DNA from 2 places in the Arthrobacter sp. D3-16 genome. Region 2 is predicted to be linked to the other one. Evidence: predicted binding sites of a transcription regulator. Region 2 holds the regulator's gene; the other holds the start of a gene.
The links. The regulator LexA, encoded in region 2, represses DNA repair genes until DNA is damaged. The targets are predictions, from matches to a motif close to TCGAACANNTGTTCGA.

Region 1 (8,176 bases), 680 kb from region 2:
ACTGACTTCTCCTTCGAAGGGCACCCGTTGACTGTTGATCTGCCTGAACTGGCTGAGGGAAACTTCTATTACCGGTCTCTGGGTGATGGCCGTTTCCGCTCCACCATCCACGCCCAGGGCGCCTGGAACGTGCACGAGCAGCACATGGCGCCGGCCTCCGGGCTGATGGCCGACAGCCTCGAACGGCACCAGCCGCGGCCGGACATGCGGATGGCCCGGCTCAGCTTCGAGATCCTGGGCCTGATCCCCGGCGGCGAATTCCACATTGAGACCACCATGCTGCGGCCGGGCAGGACCATCGAACTGCTCCAGGCCGAACTGGTTGCAGCCGGGCGCACAGCGATCCGTGCCACCGCCTGGCGGCTGGTCACCAGTGATACTTCCGAGGTGGCCGCGGTGGAAGACGCCGCCATTCCCGGGCCCGACGAATGCAAGCCCTACGACGGAGCGTCAGTATGGCCGGGCGGCTATATCCGCTCCCTTGAAATGCGCGTCGCGGAAGGGCACCGGCCGGGAGCCGGCAAGGTATGGCTGCGCACTGACCATCCCCTCACAGACCGCGAAGACAGCGGCGACCTCGCGCGGCTGATGGGGCTGGTGGACACCGCCAACGGCATCGCTGCCCGGGTACCCCCTGGCAAGGACAGCTACGCATTCCCCAACCTGGATCTGCAGATCCATATGTACCGCCGCCCCGAAGGGGAATGGCTGGGGCTGGACAACGCCGTCTCGTTCGGCCTGGACGGCATCGGCCTCACCTCAACGGTGCTGCACGACCTCAAGGGCCCCTTCGGCCGGGCGGAGCAGATCCTGACCGTGCGCAGGACATAAGGCGGCACCGGCGTGACTCCAGGGGGACGTTATTCCGGCCCGGGCCGGGTCAGCTCCGGCCTTGGAAGACAAGCCATCCGGCGAGGGTGGACAACCCCGTCAGCGCGGCGCCCCAGAGCATGTCCACCACAATCAGCTGCAACGGCCACATCTTAAGCGTGGCCGCATTGGTCAGGTCATAGGTAGCGTACGCGAAGGCGCCCAGTGCCGCGCCGTAGCCCAGCGCCGTGAGCCAGCTGCCGCCGTCGAGCGCGGGCCGGAGGGCAAAGAAGACAATTCCGGCGATGTAAATGACGTAGAAGGCAACCGCGTACCCTAGGTGTGGCTTGTCCGCCAGCAGATCACCGATGTGGCTCCGGTAGAACGGGTTCATCAGCTTGAGCCAAACGGCGTCAATGACTGCGAACGCGGCGGCAACAACAAGGAATTGCAAGATGACCATAGGGGAGCTTAGCAACATGCACCAGGCCGGACCGGGACCCCGCACGCTTACGGTAGTGCGGCAGGAGGCATCGCTCGGCGCAGCCCGGGACCTGGAGTTTGGCCTGGAGCTCCTGGCCAAGGCAAGGGCGGGGGATATCGGCCCCACGCTTCGGCTGTACCGCCCCGCCCCCACGGTGGCGTTCGGCCAGCGGGACACCCGGCTGCCGGGTTTCGAAGCAGCGGCACAAGCCTGCCGCGACAACGGTTTTGAGCCGCTGGTCCGCAGGGCGGGAGGGCGCGCCGCGGCCTACCACCAGGGAACCCTCGTGGTGGACCACATTGAACCGGACGCAGATGCCATTGCAGGATCGAAAAGCCGGTTCGGATACTTTGGTGAGCTGTTCGCCGAAACGCTGCACAGCGTAGGAGTGCAGGCTGCCGTGGGGGAGATCCCGGGTGAGTACTGCCCGGGGGAATACAGCGTGCACGGCACGGATCCGGCGGCCGGTTCCCGTATCAAGCTGGTGGGCACCGCCCAGCGTGTGGTTGCCGGAGGCTGGCTTTTCAGCTCCGTCATCGTGGTGGAAAACTCCGCCCCCATCCGCAAGGTCCTCACGGACAGTTACGCAGCCCTGGGCCTGGAGTGGGACCCAGCGACGGCGGGAGCCGTTGACGATCTTGTGCCGGGCGTGGACGTGGCGGCCGTGGAGGATGCGCTGCTGGCCACGTATGCGGGCCACGCCAGACTCACGAGCGCTGCCTTCAGCAGCCTGGGGGCTTGACCGTCCGGTGGTCTAGGGGCACATACGGAAACGGGACCAGCACCGGAGTGCTGGTCCCGTTGTGACTGACATAAGCCGCAGAGGGCGGGCGCTTGGGCGGGGCCCGGCCTGGCTTGCTGGCTACGCTGCGAGGCGGGTCTTGACCTCGGCAGCTGAAGGGTTGGTAGCCGCGGTGCCGTCCGGGAACAGGACCGTGGGCACGGTGCGGTTGCCGCCGTTGAGCTGCTCCACCAGTTCTGCGGTGCCGTCCACTTCCTCGATGTTGATCTCGGTGTAGCCGATGCCCTGCGCGTCCAGCTGCTTCTTCAGCCGGTTGCAGTAGCCGCACCAGGTGGTGGAAAACATGGTGATGGTGCCGGTCTCGGGGGTGAAGTCCACGGATTTCTCCTACGTGTCGCTGACGGGTTCATTCCTGACAACGGTAGCGTGCAGCCCGCTATTCCCAGCAACTGCGCTCCGTGGCCGCCCCCGGATGACAGCTCCTGCCGCCGATGGCATGCTGGAGCCATGTGTGGACGCTATGTGATGGCACGTGCCGTGGGGGACCTCCTGGCTGAGTTCGACGCCGAGCTAGAGGAGGAGGTGGCGATCCCGCCGTCGTGGAATGTTGCACCGACTGATGACGTTCCCATCGTCCTGGAGCGGCTGATCGATGACGGCCCGGAGCGCAAGCAGGTGCGCCAGCTGCACGTGGCGCGGTGGGGACTGGTCCCTTCCTGGGCCAAGGACCCGGGTATCGGTTCCCGGATGATCAACGCCCGGAGCGAATCAGTGCTGGAAAAGCCCGCGTTCCGGAAGGCCGTCCAGTCACGCCGGTGCGCTGTGCCCGCAGATGGCTACTACGAATGGAAGCAGGGTCCCGGGAAAGGGAAGCAGCCCTATTACGTGCATCCGGGGGAGGGCGGCGGCCTGGTTTTTGCCGGGCTCTATGAGTGGTGGAAGGACCCGGCCTGGCCGGCGGGGGAGCCCGGCGGCTGGATGCTCTCCACGTCAATCCTGACTGCTGACACTCCGCCGCCCGGCAGCGAATCAACCGTCTTCGGCAAACTGACGGCGCTGCATGACCGTGTGCCGCTGCCGATGGACAAGTCCACCATGCAGGCCTGGCTCGACCCGGAGGTAGACGACGCCGCCGGACTGGTGGACCTGGTGCGGTCCGGCGTCAAGGACGTGGCCTCGGACTGGCACGTGGATTCGGTAGGCAAGGAAGTGGGCAACGTCCGCAACAACGGCCCTGACCTGATCCGCCCGGTGGAGGCCCTTTTCTAAGCCGCCACCCAAGCAGCCCTGGGTGGCGGGCCGCCGGGCTAAACGGTGACCGACCCGGCGTCGTCCACTGTCCACGTCGGGTTGTACGCCACTTCCCAGCGGAAGCCGTCCGGATCTGCAAAGTAGCCGCTGTAGCCGCCCCAGGGCTGGGTGATGGGCTCGGCGATGATGTCCGCTCCCGCAGCGGCGGCTTCTGCCATGACCCGGTCCACGTCTTCTGTGCTGGGGAGGTTGTGGCTGAGCGTGATGCAGGGGACGGGGCCCGGAGCGCTGACACCGGCGTCAGCCTGCATCTGGCGGACGTCCCACAGGGACAGCACCAGGCCGTGGTTCACCTGGATGAACACCACGTCCCCCGGAAATTCCCGGTGCACGGGCCAGCCAAGGCCGTCTACATAGAAGGAACGGGACGCCGGGACGCTGCGGACGCCCAGTGAAATGAAGTCGACTCTGGGTTGCATGGTTCGATACTGTCAGAGGATGGCAACAATTCAAGGGAACGATAGGGACGCCCTGGCCGACAAGGAACAGCTCGCTGCCGTCCGGGTTGCCGTTGACGAGGTGGATGACCAGATTGTCACCCTCATTGCCCGCAGGGAGCGGCTGATCCGGATCGCCGGAACCCTCAAGGGCGACGACGCCGAGGTCCGCGCGCCCGGCCGCGTGGAGCGGGTCATCGAGCACGTCCGCTCCGCCGCTGAGAAGAAGGCCATAGACCCGGACATCGTCGAGTCCACCTACCGGGCCATGATTTCGGGCTTCATCGAACTCGAACTCCGGGTCCACAAAGAGAACAGCTGAGCTGTTTCAGCCCAGCTGTTACAGGTTCTCCTCAACCGGAACACCGGATTGGAATTCCCGGCCGTCCGCTTCGCTGAAGCCGGTCATCACATGTCCTTTGCCGAGCCCATTAATGGCCGCGAGCGGGAAATGGCCGGTGATGGTGTTCCCTGAGTGGGTCACGCCGGAAAGATCGTAGTTCTCCTCCGTGCTCTGTTCATGGTTGAACGAGAAGAAGGCGATTGCCTCCCCGTTCATGAATTCAATGCCCAGCCGCCGCTGGGAAGAGTAATCCGGGCTGGCAGCCACAAGCCCCACCACATAGGCACCGGAACCGGGAATGTTGCCGTCGATATCGAAGGTTGCCACAAGTGTGGAGTCCTGGGCTTTGATGCTGACCTGTTTGAGGAGTGCGTCATGGGTGCTCATGGACCCATCCTGCTCCCTGCCGATCGCTCCGTCCACCCCCGCCTAGGATTTGTGCCGCCCCTGGCTTAGACTGGAAGTATTCGAACACATATTCGAATACTTCTTTGTTTCTTTGTCTTGTCAGGAGGTGCCCATGGCGATGTTCAGCGAATCCGTGGATGTGGCCTGCAACCCTGACGGCCAGCCTGTGAGCCTTCAATGGGCAGGACGGTCCTATTCCGTGTGCGCTGAACCGGTGCGCTGGTACGAACGCCGGCAGTGGTGGGCGGAAGAAAGCCGGGCCCCGCTGGGAAGCGGGCCCGGGCTTGTTGACCACGAAATCTGGCGGGTCCAGGTACTGCCGTCCGCTGCAGGTTCGGGTACGGCCAAGGAACAGGACGAGGCGCTCACCCTTGACCTCACCCGCCATATCCGCAGCGGCCGTTGGCGGCTCCTGCGCATCCACGATGCACTCCGTCCACGAACAGCATGAGCTTCACCCATCTCCACGTCTCCACCGCATTCAGTGCCCACTATGGGGTGTCATGGCCTGAGGAACTGGCGCAGGCTGCTGCTGCTGACGGAGCAACCGCACTGGCCTGCACTGACCGTGACGGCCTGTACGGAACCATCAAGCACCTCAAAGCGTGCATGGATGCTGGAATTGATCCCATTGTCGGGGTGGACCTGGCGGTGTATGACGACGACGGCGATCACCGCACCCAACTGGCTGGCCACGTGGTAGTGCTCGCCCGTGGCAACAACAACGGGGCTGGCTACCGTGCCTTGTGCCGGCTGGTCTCCGATGCCCATGCCCGCACCTCGGGAAAGGCCGGGGGAGCCATTCCGGTAGCTGTCACCAGGGCGGAGCTTGCCTCCCGCACCCTGGACCCCCAGACCCTCAAGCCAGTGCTGATGGTGCTCATAGGGCCGGACTCCGACGTCGGGCGTGCCATGGGCGGCCGCCGTTACCTGCGCCCGCGGACCCTTTTCAAGCAATGGCTCGATGCCATGCCCCGCGGAACAGTGGTTGCCGAGATCGTTTCCCAGCTCAGCGCACCTGGGGCGCCCCTGAGCACCTCCCATGCAGTCCGGATGCTCAAGCTCGCAGCGGAGCACAACGTTCCGGCAATCCTCAGCAACGCAGTCAGGTACTGTGCGGAGGACGGAGCCGCCACCGCTGATGTTCTGGACTCGGCACGGACCCTGAAATCGCTGCCGGAACTGGCCCAGGAACCACTGTTGCAGCCCAACGGCCAGGGCTGGCTGAAGTCCACTGCCCAGATGCTGCAACTGGGCAAGGAAATCATTGCCGCAGCGGGTTACGGTGCACAGGACCTCAAACAGCTCATGGCACAAACCGAGGCGCTCGCCGATCTCTGCAGGATGGACCCCGAAGCCGACATGGGCTGGAAGCAGCCAGTGGTGCCGGAGGCTTCGGTCATCGGAATCAACCAGGATCCGCACGTTGAACTGGTGCAGCGCTGCGAGGCTGGAATAGGGCGCCGGTTCCCGGGAATCCATGGCAGCCGGGAAAAGGAAATGCGGCACCGCCTTGACCATGAACTGGGGATCATCCAGAACCTTGGTTTTTCCTCCTACTTCCTCACCGTCGCCGAAGTCTCACGCATGATCCAGGACATGGGGGTAAGGGCGGCTGCCAGAGGGTCGGGAGCTTCAAGCCTGGTGAATTACCTGATTGATGTCAGCCAGGTGAACCCCCTGCAGCATGACCTGATTTTCGAGCGCTTCCTGTCCCGTGACCGCGCCACCCTGCCGGATATTGATATCGACGTCGAAAGCGCCGAACGGCACAACGTCTACCGCAGGATCTTCGAGCGCTTCGGCGCGGAGCGGGTCACGCTGATGAGCATGCAGAACGGCTACCGGGCAAGAGGCGCAGTGAGGGATGCCGGCATGGCATTGGGCATGGATGACAGCGACGTGGGTGACATCGCCAAACAGCTGTGGCGGTTTTCAGCGCGGAAGTTCCGCGAGGCCCTGCAGGAAAAGCCGGAATTGAGGGAGTTTGCCGGCCGGGTGGAGCAAAGGGACACCCACGGCAACCAGCAGCTGGACCTGCTGGTGGACCTGACCGAACGGCTTGACCGGCTGCCGCGGCATATATCAATGCATCCCTGCGGTGTGATCCTGGGCGACGCAACCCTGCTGGACCGTACTCCGGTCCAACCCAGCGGACTGGGACTGCCCATGAGCCAGTTCGACAAACACGACATGGACCCCATGGGCATGCTCAAGCTTGATGTCCTGGGCGTCAGGATGCAAAGCGCCATGGCGTTTGCGGTCCGGGAAATCATCCGGATCCATCCCTCGAAAGAGGAAGTGGTGGCCGCAGGGGGCCATCCTGCCGGGCAGGACGGATCCGGCCCGGATTACATTGCAGAAAACGGACACATAGACCTCAACGCCATCCCCCTGGATGATGAACCCACCTTTGAACTCATCCGGAGCACCCACACCCTGGGCTGCTTCCAGATCGAATCGCCCGGGCAGCGCGAGCTGATCGGCAAGATGGTGCCGCGGGAGTTCAATGACCTCATCATCGACATCTCACTTTTCCGCCCCGGTCCCATGAAATCGGACATGGTCCGGCCCTTCCTGGAACACCGGCACGGTTTCGCGCCCGAGGTCTACCCCCACCCGGACCTGAAACCCGTCCTGGCGGAAACCCATGGGGTGACCGTTTTTCATGAGCAGATCCTGAAAACGTTCAATGTGATGACCGGCTGTGGCCTGGCCCGGGCAGACGAATTCCGGCGTGCCCTGGGCAATGAAGTGCTGGAGTTGAGCGTTGAGGAGTACTTCCGCAGGGAGGCCCGGAAGAAAGGCTATTCCCCGGAGGTTGTGGACAACGTCTGGGGGACCCTGAAGGCCTTTGGCAGCTTCGGCTTCTGCAAAGCCCACGGGGCCGCTTTCGCCGTGCCCACCTACCAGTCGGCCTGGCTGAAGGCACACCATCCCGAAGCCTTCCTCGCCGGACTCTGGGAACACGATCCCGGCATGTATCCCAAAAGACTGCTGGTTGCCGAAGCCAGGAGGCTTGGCATTCCCATCCTTCCCCTGGATATCAACTGCAGTAAGGGGGAGTACCGGGTGGAGCGTGTCCGGCAGGGGCCGGATGCGGGAAAGCTGGGAATCAGGCTGAGCCTGAACGGTATCTACGGGCTGTCCGCCACAGAATTGAAGAGGATTGTGGCAGGCCAGCCTTATGACTCCCTCGCGGACCTCCGGGCGCGCTCGCGGCTCAGCAAACCCAGTATCAAACGCCTGGCCCAGTTGGGCGCTTTTGATTCCCTCCACCGCGAGGCGGGTGGGGTGGCAAACCGGGCTGACCTGGTCCAGCACCTGCAGCAGCTTCAGAACTCAGGCAGTGCGCGGAAAGGCATCGAGGTCCTCGAAGGGCAGCTGTCCCTGCCGCTGGGCGATGTGGAACTTCGCAACGTCAAGCCTGGCCTTCCCGAACCTACCCTGATAGAAAACGTCCGGGCAGAACTGGATCTGATGGCGGTGGACGTCAGCAGCCACCTGATGGACAGCCACCGGCCCATGCTGGACAGGCTGGGGGTGACAACGGCTGACAAACTCCTGGGCCTGCGCAATGGAACAGAAGTGCTGGTGGCCGGAGTGCGGGTAGCCACCCAGACGCCTCCCATGCGCGGCGG
Region 2 (8,176 bases):
CACGAGCGTGGGGTGGGGGAGACTCAGTCCTGCGGAACGGGAGCCTGCGCCGCGGCGGTGGCCATCAGGCACTGGGCCGGAGCGGAAGCGCCGGACACGTGGCAGGTGCATGTCCCGGGAGGCGTGGTGGGCGTGAAATTTTTCGCCGGCCCCGGCGGCCACGAACACGTGGAGCTCAGCGGTCCGGCCGTTATTGTGGCAACTGGGACGCTTTCCTGACCTTCAGGATGCGGAAGGACTTCGAGGTTGATTCCCGGCTCACGCTGAAGGACTCATCCAGTTCCGCCGACAGCCAGCGCTGAAGCGAGTCCGAACCCAGGTTCTTCTGCACCACCAGCCAGGCAGTTCCGCCCGGCGCAAGGCGCGGCAGCCACAGCCGCAGGAGCGAATGCAGTTCGTCTTTGCCGATCCGGATGGGCGGATTCGACCAGATGGTGTCGAAGCGCACCTCAGGATCCACAGCGTCAGGCGTGCTGGCCACCACATTGGACAGCCCCAGCGCAGCCGCGTTCTCGTTGGTGAGAATGATGCAGCGTTCATTAACGTCCACCGCATAGACCTGCGCGTGAGGCGCGCGCAGCGCCATGGTGAGCGCAATCGGACCCCAACCGCACCCGATGTCCAGCAGGTTGCCGGTAGGCGAGGGCGCGGGAACCTCGGCGAGGAGCACGGCGGTTCCCTTGTCGATTCCGTCCGGGCTGAAGATGCCGGTGGAGGTCTGCAGCCTGCGCGTTTCCCCTGCGAGTTCAACCGTGAGCGGCTTCCGGGTGAACGGGCCGGCGGGGGATGCGCTGAAATAGTGTGCGGACTCCATAACTCGCCAGAGTAGTTCCCCTTGCAGCGTAAAGTGAAACCCTGCCCTTTGCCCCTCTGCTAATGTTGGAGCCATGTTCCTGATCTTCGAGTAGCCGGCACGGGCCCTGCCCGTCCCGTAGCCATGTCCCACAGCGACGCAGGTATCTAAGCCTTCCGCTCAGTGCACCGGACCCGCGCAGATGCGCTTGGTTCGGACGCCGGACAATACTCGAAAGTCAGCCTCCCGCTGTCTCTTTCGCCGATTCTCCGGCTCCTTCCCCCTTCCGCCACCATCACATGATGGGGCCGCCACCGCCAGCCGCTTTCCCGGCCCGGCGAACAAAACAGGAGAACTGCATGACCGCAGGCCGTCAGCCCAGCGCGAATACTTCCCCAACCAGCAGCAATCGGCACTATTCTGGAACTGCCGAATCTTCAAAGGAGACCATGACCAGCCAGCCCAACACCGGATCCGATCCAGCCGCCCAGGACATGAGCCCTGAGGAAATCCAGGCCGTGATCGACCGGATTCTCTCCAAGGATGTACCGGCCAAGAGCGTCAGCACGGCAGGCGATGCCAGCCGCGGCGACGGGAAGGGTGTGCTGGGCACGGCCCAGGCCATATCCCGCCTGGATGAAGAACATTCCACATACGACGGCGACCAGCAGGACCTCGAGGAACGCCGCGCCCTGCGCCGCACGGCAGGGCTATCCACGGAACTGGAAGACGTCACCGAAGTCGAGTACCGCCAGCTTCGGCTGGAACGCGTGGTCCTCGCAGGCATCTGGTCGGAGGGAACCCTCGCAGACGCGGAAAACTCGCTGCGTGAACTTGCCGCCCTTGCCGAAACAGCCGGTTCGGAGGTCCTGGACGGCCTCGTGCAGCGCCGCGACAAGCCGGATCCGGGCACCTTCCTCGGGTCAGGCAAGGCGCTGGAACTGAAGGACATCGTGATGTCCACCGGTGCCGACACCGTTGTGGTCGACGCCGAGCTGGCGCCGTCCCAGCGCCGTGGCCTTGAAGACATCGTCAAGGTCAAGGTCATCGACCGGACAGGCCTGATCCTGGACATCTTCGCCCAGCATGCCAAGAGCCGGGAAGGCAAGGCGCAGGTGGAGCTCGCGCAGCTCGAGTACCTCCTGCCGCGCCTCCGCGGCTGGGGTGAATCAATGTCCCGCCAGGCCGGTGGCCAGGTGGGCAGCGCAGCGGCCGGCATGGGTTCGCGTGGTCCCGGTGAGACGAAGATCGAACTGGACCGCCGAAGGATCCGTACCCGCATGGCCAAGCTGCGGCGCGAGATCGCCGCGATGAAGCCTGCCCGGGAGACGAAACGCGCCAATCGCCGTCGTAATGAGGTGCCCTCGGTGGCAATTGCCGGGTACACCAACGCTGGTAAGTCCTCGCTGCTGAACCGCCTGACCGACGCCGGGGTGCTCGTGGAGAACGCGTTGTTCGCCACCCTGGACCCCACGGTCCGCAAGGCCGAAACCGCCGACGGACTCGGTTACACGCTGGCAGATACTGTCGGTTTTGTCCGGTCCCTCCCCACCCAGCTGGTGGAGGCCTTCCGCTCCACCCTCGAGGAGGTTGCGGACTCGGACCTGATCCTTCACGTCGTGGACGTCTCCCACCCGGACCCCGAGGGCCAGATCGCTGCAGTCCGCAAGGTTTTCAGCGAAGTGGACGCCCGCAAGGTTCCGGAAATCATTGTCCTCAACAAGGCCGACGCCGCTGACCCCTATGTGGTGGAACGGTTGAAGCAGCGCGAACCGCGCCACGTGGTGGTGTCGGCCCGCACGGGGGAAGGCATCCCCGAACTGCTGCAGGCGATCAGCGAGGCCATTCCGCGTCCGTCGGTCAAGCTCGAGCTGCTGATTCCGTATGACCGCGGGGACCTGGTCAGCAAGCTGCATGAGTCCGACGCCGAGATCATCAGCGTCGACCACGATGAAGCCGGTACCCGGGCAGTTGTCAAAGTCCGGGAAGGCCTCGCGGCTGAACTGGAATCATTTATCAGCAATGACTGACCTCGTGGCTGACGAAGCCACAGGCACGGCCGGCGAGCAGTTCGTTATCGAGCTGCTCGACCGGGCCGTTGCCGGCATGGGCGGGCAAAGCCGCAGCGGGCAACATGAAATGGCCCGGCAGGTGGCCCGGGCGATCGAAACCGGCGACCACCTGCTGGTCCAGGCCGGAACGGGTACCGGCAAGTCATTGGCGTACCTCATACCCCTGATAGCCCACGCCCTGGAGAGCGACAAGCCCGCGCTGGTGTCCACTGCAACGCTCGCCCTGCAGACACAGATTGTGGGCAGGGACATTCCGCGCCTCCTGAAGACCATCACTCCAGCCCTGGAGCGGCCGGTAAAAGTGGCCTTGGTAAAAGGACGGTCCAATTACGTCTGCCTGCACAAGCTTGAGGGTGGGTTTCCCTCCGAGGAGCCGGCGGAGGGCCAGCTGTTTTCCCTGGGGGAGGACACCAGCGTCCCGCACTTTGCTGCGGCTGTGGGGGGTCCTGCTTCCCAGCTGGGCAAGGAAGTGGTGCGCCTGCGGGAGTGGGCGGAGAAAACCACCACCGGTGACCGCGATGAGCTCCTGCCCGGCGTCACCGACCGGGCCTGGCGCCAGGTATCCGTCACGTCGATGGAATGCCTGGGCGCGCAGAAGTGCCCCATGGCCGCGGAGTGCTTTAGCGAGCTCGCACGGCAGGATGCCGCCGAAGCCGACGTTGTGGTCACCAACCATGCAATGCTTGCCGTCAGCGCTTTTGAAGGACTGGCGGTGCTGCCCGAATACGACGTCGTAGTGGTTGATGAGGCCCACGAGCTCCAGGACAGGGTCACGGGCGCCGTCTCGGGGCAGCTGTCGGTGGCCATGGTCCACGCAGCTGCCGCCGGTGCCCGCAAGCACACGGCCATCACGGTGGATGCACTCAACGCGGCCGCCGCAAATCTTGAGGTGGCCCTGGCCGGGGTTCCCAACGGGCTGCTCCCCAATGGACTGAACGATGAACAGCTGGACTGTGTGGACCAGCTGCGCGAGGCCTGCCGGGCTGCTTTGTCCGACTCCAAGGGGGACAGCAGCACAACGGCCGACGGCGGGCGGCAGCTTGCGCGCTCCCGGCTGATGCTCATCCTGGAACTGTGCGAACGGCTCCTTGCCGCCCGGGAGAACCGGGAAGTGGTGTGGTTTTCCCGCGCCAGCTCCTTTGACCCCCAGCAGGGATATTCCCAGCCGGACGAGACCGCGCCCGCGCTGATCAATATTGCCCCGCTCTCCGTCGCTGGACGACTGCGGGAGGGATTGTTCGCGGGGCACACAGTTGTCCTGACCTCCGCTACCCTGGCCATCGGATCCGCCTTCGAGCCCGCAGCGGGCGGCCTGGGGCTGGTGGGCGAGGGCGCACCGGGCTGGACCGGTATTGACGTCGGCTCGCCCTTTGACTACCCGAAGCAGGGAATCCTGTACGTGGCGGGGCACCTGCCCAAGCCCGGCCGGGGGGCGTCTCCTGAAGCACTGGCCGAGCTGGAGGCCCTGATCCGGGCTTCCAACGGTGGTGCGCTCTGCCTGTTTTCGTCCCGGCGGGCGGCAGAAGAAGCGGCCGACGCGCTGCGGCCGAAGCTGGACATGACCATCCTGTGCCAGGGCGACTCCACCATGACGGCACTGGTAAAGCAGTTTGCCGACGAACCCGATACCTGCCTGTTCGGCACCATGTCGCTGTGGCAGGGCGTGGATGTTCCCGGCGGGTCATGCCGCCTCGTGGTCATCGACCGGATTCCCTTCCCCCGGCCCGATGATCCGCTGATGACCGCGCGGTCCCGGGCGGTGGCGCAGGCCGGAGGCAACGGCTTTATGTCCGTTTCGGCCACCCACGCCGCCATCCGGCTCGCGCAGGGAGCAGGACGGCTCATCCGGTCAACGGGGGACAAAGGTGTGGTGGCAGTCCTCGACTCCAGGCTGGCCACCGAGCGGTACGCAGGATTCCTCCGGGGCGCGCTGCCGCCGTTCTGGTCCACCACGGACAGGAAGACAGCCATCGCAGCGCTGGAACGGCTGGTCAGGGAGAACGCCTGAAAAGCTAGAGCGAGCGCAGCACCGAAACGACCTTGCCCATGATGGTGGCATGGTCGCCCAGGATGGGCTCGTACTGCGTGTTCTGCGGCAGCAGCCAGGTGTGGCCATCGCGCTGGCGGAAGGTTTTCACTGTGGCTTCGTCGTCCAGCAGTGCTGCGACGATGTCTCCGTTGGCCGCGTCCGCCTGGCGCCGGACCACCACCCAGTCACCATCGCAGATGGCGGCGTCCACCATGGAATCGCCGGCAACCTTGAGCATAAAGAGTTCCCCCTGTCCCACCAGCTGGCGGGGGAGCGCGAGGACGTCCTCCACTACCTGGTCCGCCAGGATCGGTCCGCCGGCAGCGATCCGGCCCACGAGGGGAACCATGGCAGTGTCCATAGCCGTGGGAAGCGCGGTGACACTGCCGGTGCCGGCAGGCAGGAGCGCAGCAGGTTCAGCTGCCTGCTTGGACGAACCACCGTCCAGGGTCAAGGGCATCAACACCTCCATGGCGCGCGGCCGCTTCGGGTCACGCCGGAGGTAGCCCAGCTTCTCCAGCTGCGAAAGCTGGTGCGTGACGCTGGAAAGGCTCGCAAGGCCGACCGTGTCCCCGATTTCCCGCATTGACGGCGGATAACCGTTGTCATTCACCGAGCGCTGGATGGTTTCCAGAATTTTCTTCTGCCGCGGCGTCAGGCCTTTGGCGGTCTTCTTCGGTTGGGAGGTTGCCCTTCCCCCGGCGGCTGGTGCTGCCATATTCGCCAATGCCTTTCGGTTGCCCCGGACACTTTTTGGCCCGGACCTGAAGTTCACGCCGCCATTGTCAGACCCTGCTGATCAACTGTCGAGGTGGTAGTTCCTGTCTTCAAAGTTAGGCCAGCCACATTGCTTTTTCAAACATTTGTTCTAGCGAGTCTCGACATTATTCGTTAATAGGTGCTAAAACAGGAGAAGCAAAGTTCGAACATGTGTTCTATTCGGAGCGTAGCCATTCGAAGATCCGGACCAAGGGTCGAGGGTAAGGCGGGTGCCGAGCGGAACATCGGGCAGCACAGTAAAGGTCCAGGAGGGCTAATTCATGTCAGCTACATCTGCTTCGCAGGATTCAATCCCGGTGCATCACCTCATGCCGGCGCGGGACAAGCCGCACACTGTTCGTCCTGCACCGCTTCCGCCCCTGCGCCTCACACGGCGCGGAAAGATCGTCCTGATCGGAATGCCCCTGGTGCTGCTGGCCGCCCTGCTGCTCTCCCTGGCAGGCTTCTTCAACTCGCCCGCTAAGGCCTCGGACTCTGCGGCGGACCTGGCTGTGACACCGACCATCACCGTCACTGTGCAGCCGGGTGAGTCCCTCTGGGCCATTGCTGGAAGCGTTGCACCGGAGCGGGACGCGCGGGACGTAGTCGCTGACATCGTGCAGCTCAACAATCTGGCCCCCGGGGCGGTCCTCCCGGGGCAGCAGCTGTTCGTCCCCACCCGGTAGCTTGATGATGCCCGCCGGAAACGTCGCCCTGCGGCTGGAAGCGTCGCCCGGAAAGCTGGCACCAATGGCAGCGGGAGAGCCCTTGGACGGGCTTCGCTGCAGGGGCACGCTGAGCGCGAACAGGAAGCCGTCACATTTTCTGGTGCCCGGCACGGGCACTAAACTGTTCAGGTGAATGACCAGCTAGAGCGCCTGAACCGGCTACCCCTCCGCAGCAACCTCCGTGGGCTAACCCCTTACGGGGCGCCCCAGCTGGATGTTCCCATCCTCCTCAATGTCAACGAGAACACCCATGGGGTCCCGGAGGACGTGCGGGCCGCCATCAGCGCAGCAGTAACAGAGGCTGCCGCCGGACTCAACCGCTACCCGGACAGGGAGTTCAGTGAGCTGCGGAAGGCCTTGGCGGAATACCTGGGGCACGGGCTGGATGAGTCGAATGTCTGGGCGGCCAACGGCTCCAACGAAGTCCTCCAGCAGATTCTCCAGGCATTCGGCGGCCCTGGCCGTACGGCGCTCGGCTTCCCGCCCACGTACTCCATGTACCCGTTGCTGGCCAGCGGCACGGACACCGAGTACATCGTGGGCGAACGGGCCGACGGCTACGGCCTCAGTGCAGAGTCCGCGGCGCTCCAGGTGAAGGAGCTGCAGCCCAACATCGTTTTTCTCTGCTCGCCGAACAACCCCACCGGAACCGGCCTGGGGCTCGACGTGGTGGAAGCTGTGTATGAGGCCGGCGAAGCAAGCCAGACAATCGTTATCGTTGATGAGGCTTACCACGAGTTCGCACACGACGGAACGCCCAGCGCCCTGACCCTCCTGCCGGGCAGGGAGCGGCTGATCGTCTCTCGGACCATGAGCAAGGCCTTTGCGCTGGCCGGAGCGCGGCTCGGTTACATGGCGGCCGCTCCGGAGGTCACGGATGCACTGCGCCTGGTGCGCCTGCCGTACCACTTGTCGGCCATTACCCAGGCGACTGCCCTCGCAGCACTCCAGCACCGTGAGGCGCTGATGGCCGATGTTGAAGACATCAAGAAGCAGCGCGACCGCATCGTGACTGAACTGACCCGGATGGGGCTTAAACCCGCCGCCTCCGACTCCAACTATGTTTTCTTCGGCGGGTTGGAGAATCCCCACCAGGTCTGGCAGGAGCTGCTCGACGCCGGTGTCCTGATCCGCGACGTCGGTATTCCCGGCCATCTTCGGGTGACCGCAGGCACTGAGACGGAAACCACAGCGTTCCTCACCTCCCTGGAAAGCATCCTTGCCGGCCAGCGCACGCTTCCGGCCTAGACTTGAAGTACCGGCGCTGGACGCCCTGAACCACTCCTTCTTCCCAAAGGACACTTGACCATGAGTTCCACCGGATCCAATGCGGCCGTGGCCCGGACCGCGCGCATGGAGCGTGCTACGAGTGAATCCTCCGTGCTCGTCGAGATCAACCTGGACGGTACCGGCATCTCGGACATTGACACCTCGGTGCCTTTTTACGACCACATGCTGACAGCGCTCTGCAAGCACTCGCTGATCGACCTGACAGTAAAAGCCACCGGAGACATCCACATTGATGTCCACCACACCGTGGAAGACGTTGCCATTACCTTCGGTGAGGTGCTGCGCACCGCCTTGGGAAACAAGGCCGGGATCCGCCGCTTCGGCGAGGCCACCGTTCCGCTGGATGAAGCACTGGCACATGCCGTCGTTGACGTGTCCGGCCGTCCCTACCTCGTCCACGGAGGTGAGCCAGCGGGCCAGGAATACCACCTGATCGGCGGTCACTTCACCGGCTCGCTCACCCGCCACGTCTTTGAAGCCATCACCCTGCACGCAGGGATCTGCC

Region 1: M1D32_RS09280 (DUF6504 family protein) is a predicted target of LexA. The motif match lies at 4,595-4,610, and genes of this name have one in related genera.

What each region holds. Positions count from the first base shown of each region.
Region 1 is NZ_CP096437.1:1,921,293-1,929,468, forward strand. It holds gene M1D32_RS09240 (thioesterase family protein) at 28-831, shown strand; gene M1D32_RS09245 (DUF2177 family protein) at 881-1,273, opposite strand; gene M1D32_RS09250 (lipoate--protein ligase family protein) at 1,290-2,036, shown strand; gene M1D32_RS09255 (mycoredoxin) at 2,157-2,414, opposite strand; gene M1D32_RS09260 (SOS response-associated peptidase) at 2,562-3,305, shown strand; gene M1D32_RS09265 (VOC family protein) at 3,344-3,766, opposite strand; gene M1D32_RS09270 (chorismate mutase) at 3,786-4,106, shown strand; gene M1D32_RS09275 (hypothetical protein) at 4,125-4,514, opposite strand; gene M1D32_RS09280 (DUF6504 family protein) at 4,648-4,986, shown strand; gene M1D32_RS09285 (DNA polymerase III subunit alpha) at 4,983-8,176, shown strand, end outside.
Region 2 is NZ_CP096437.1:2,604,248-2,612,423, reverse strand. It holds gene dapF (diaminopimelate epimerase) at 1-219, shown strand, start outside; gene M1D32_RS12440 (class I SAM-dependent methyltransferase) at 191-814, opposite strand; gene hflX (GTPase HflX) at 1,243-2,823, shown strand; gene M1D32_RS12430 (ATP-dependent DNA helicase) at 2,816-4,873, shown strand; gene lexA (transcriptional repressor LexA) at 4,878-5,612, opposite strand; gene M1D32_RS12420 (LysM peptidoglycan-binding domain-containing protein) at 5,983-6,339, shown strand; gene M1D32_RS12415 (histidinol-phosphate transaminase) at 6,511-7,629, shown strand; gene hisB (imidazoleglycerol-phosphate dehydratase HisB) at 7,690-8,176, shown strand, end outside.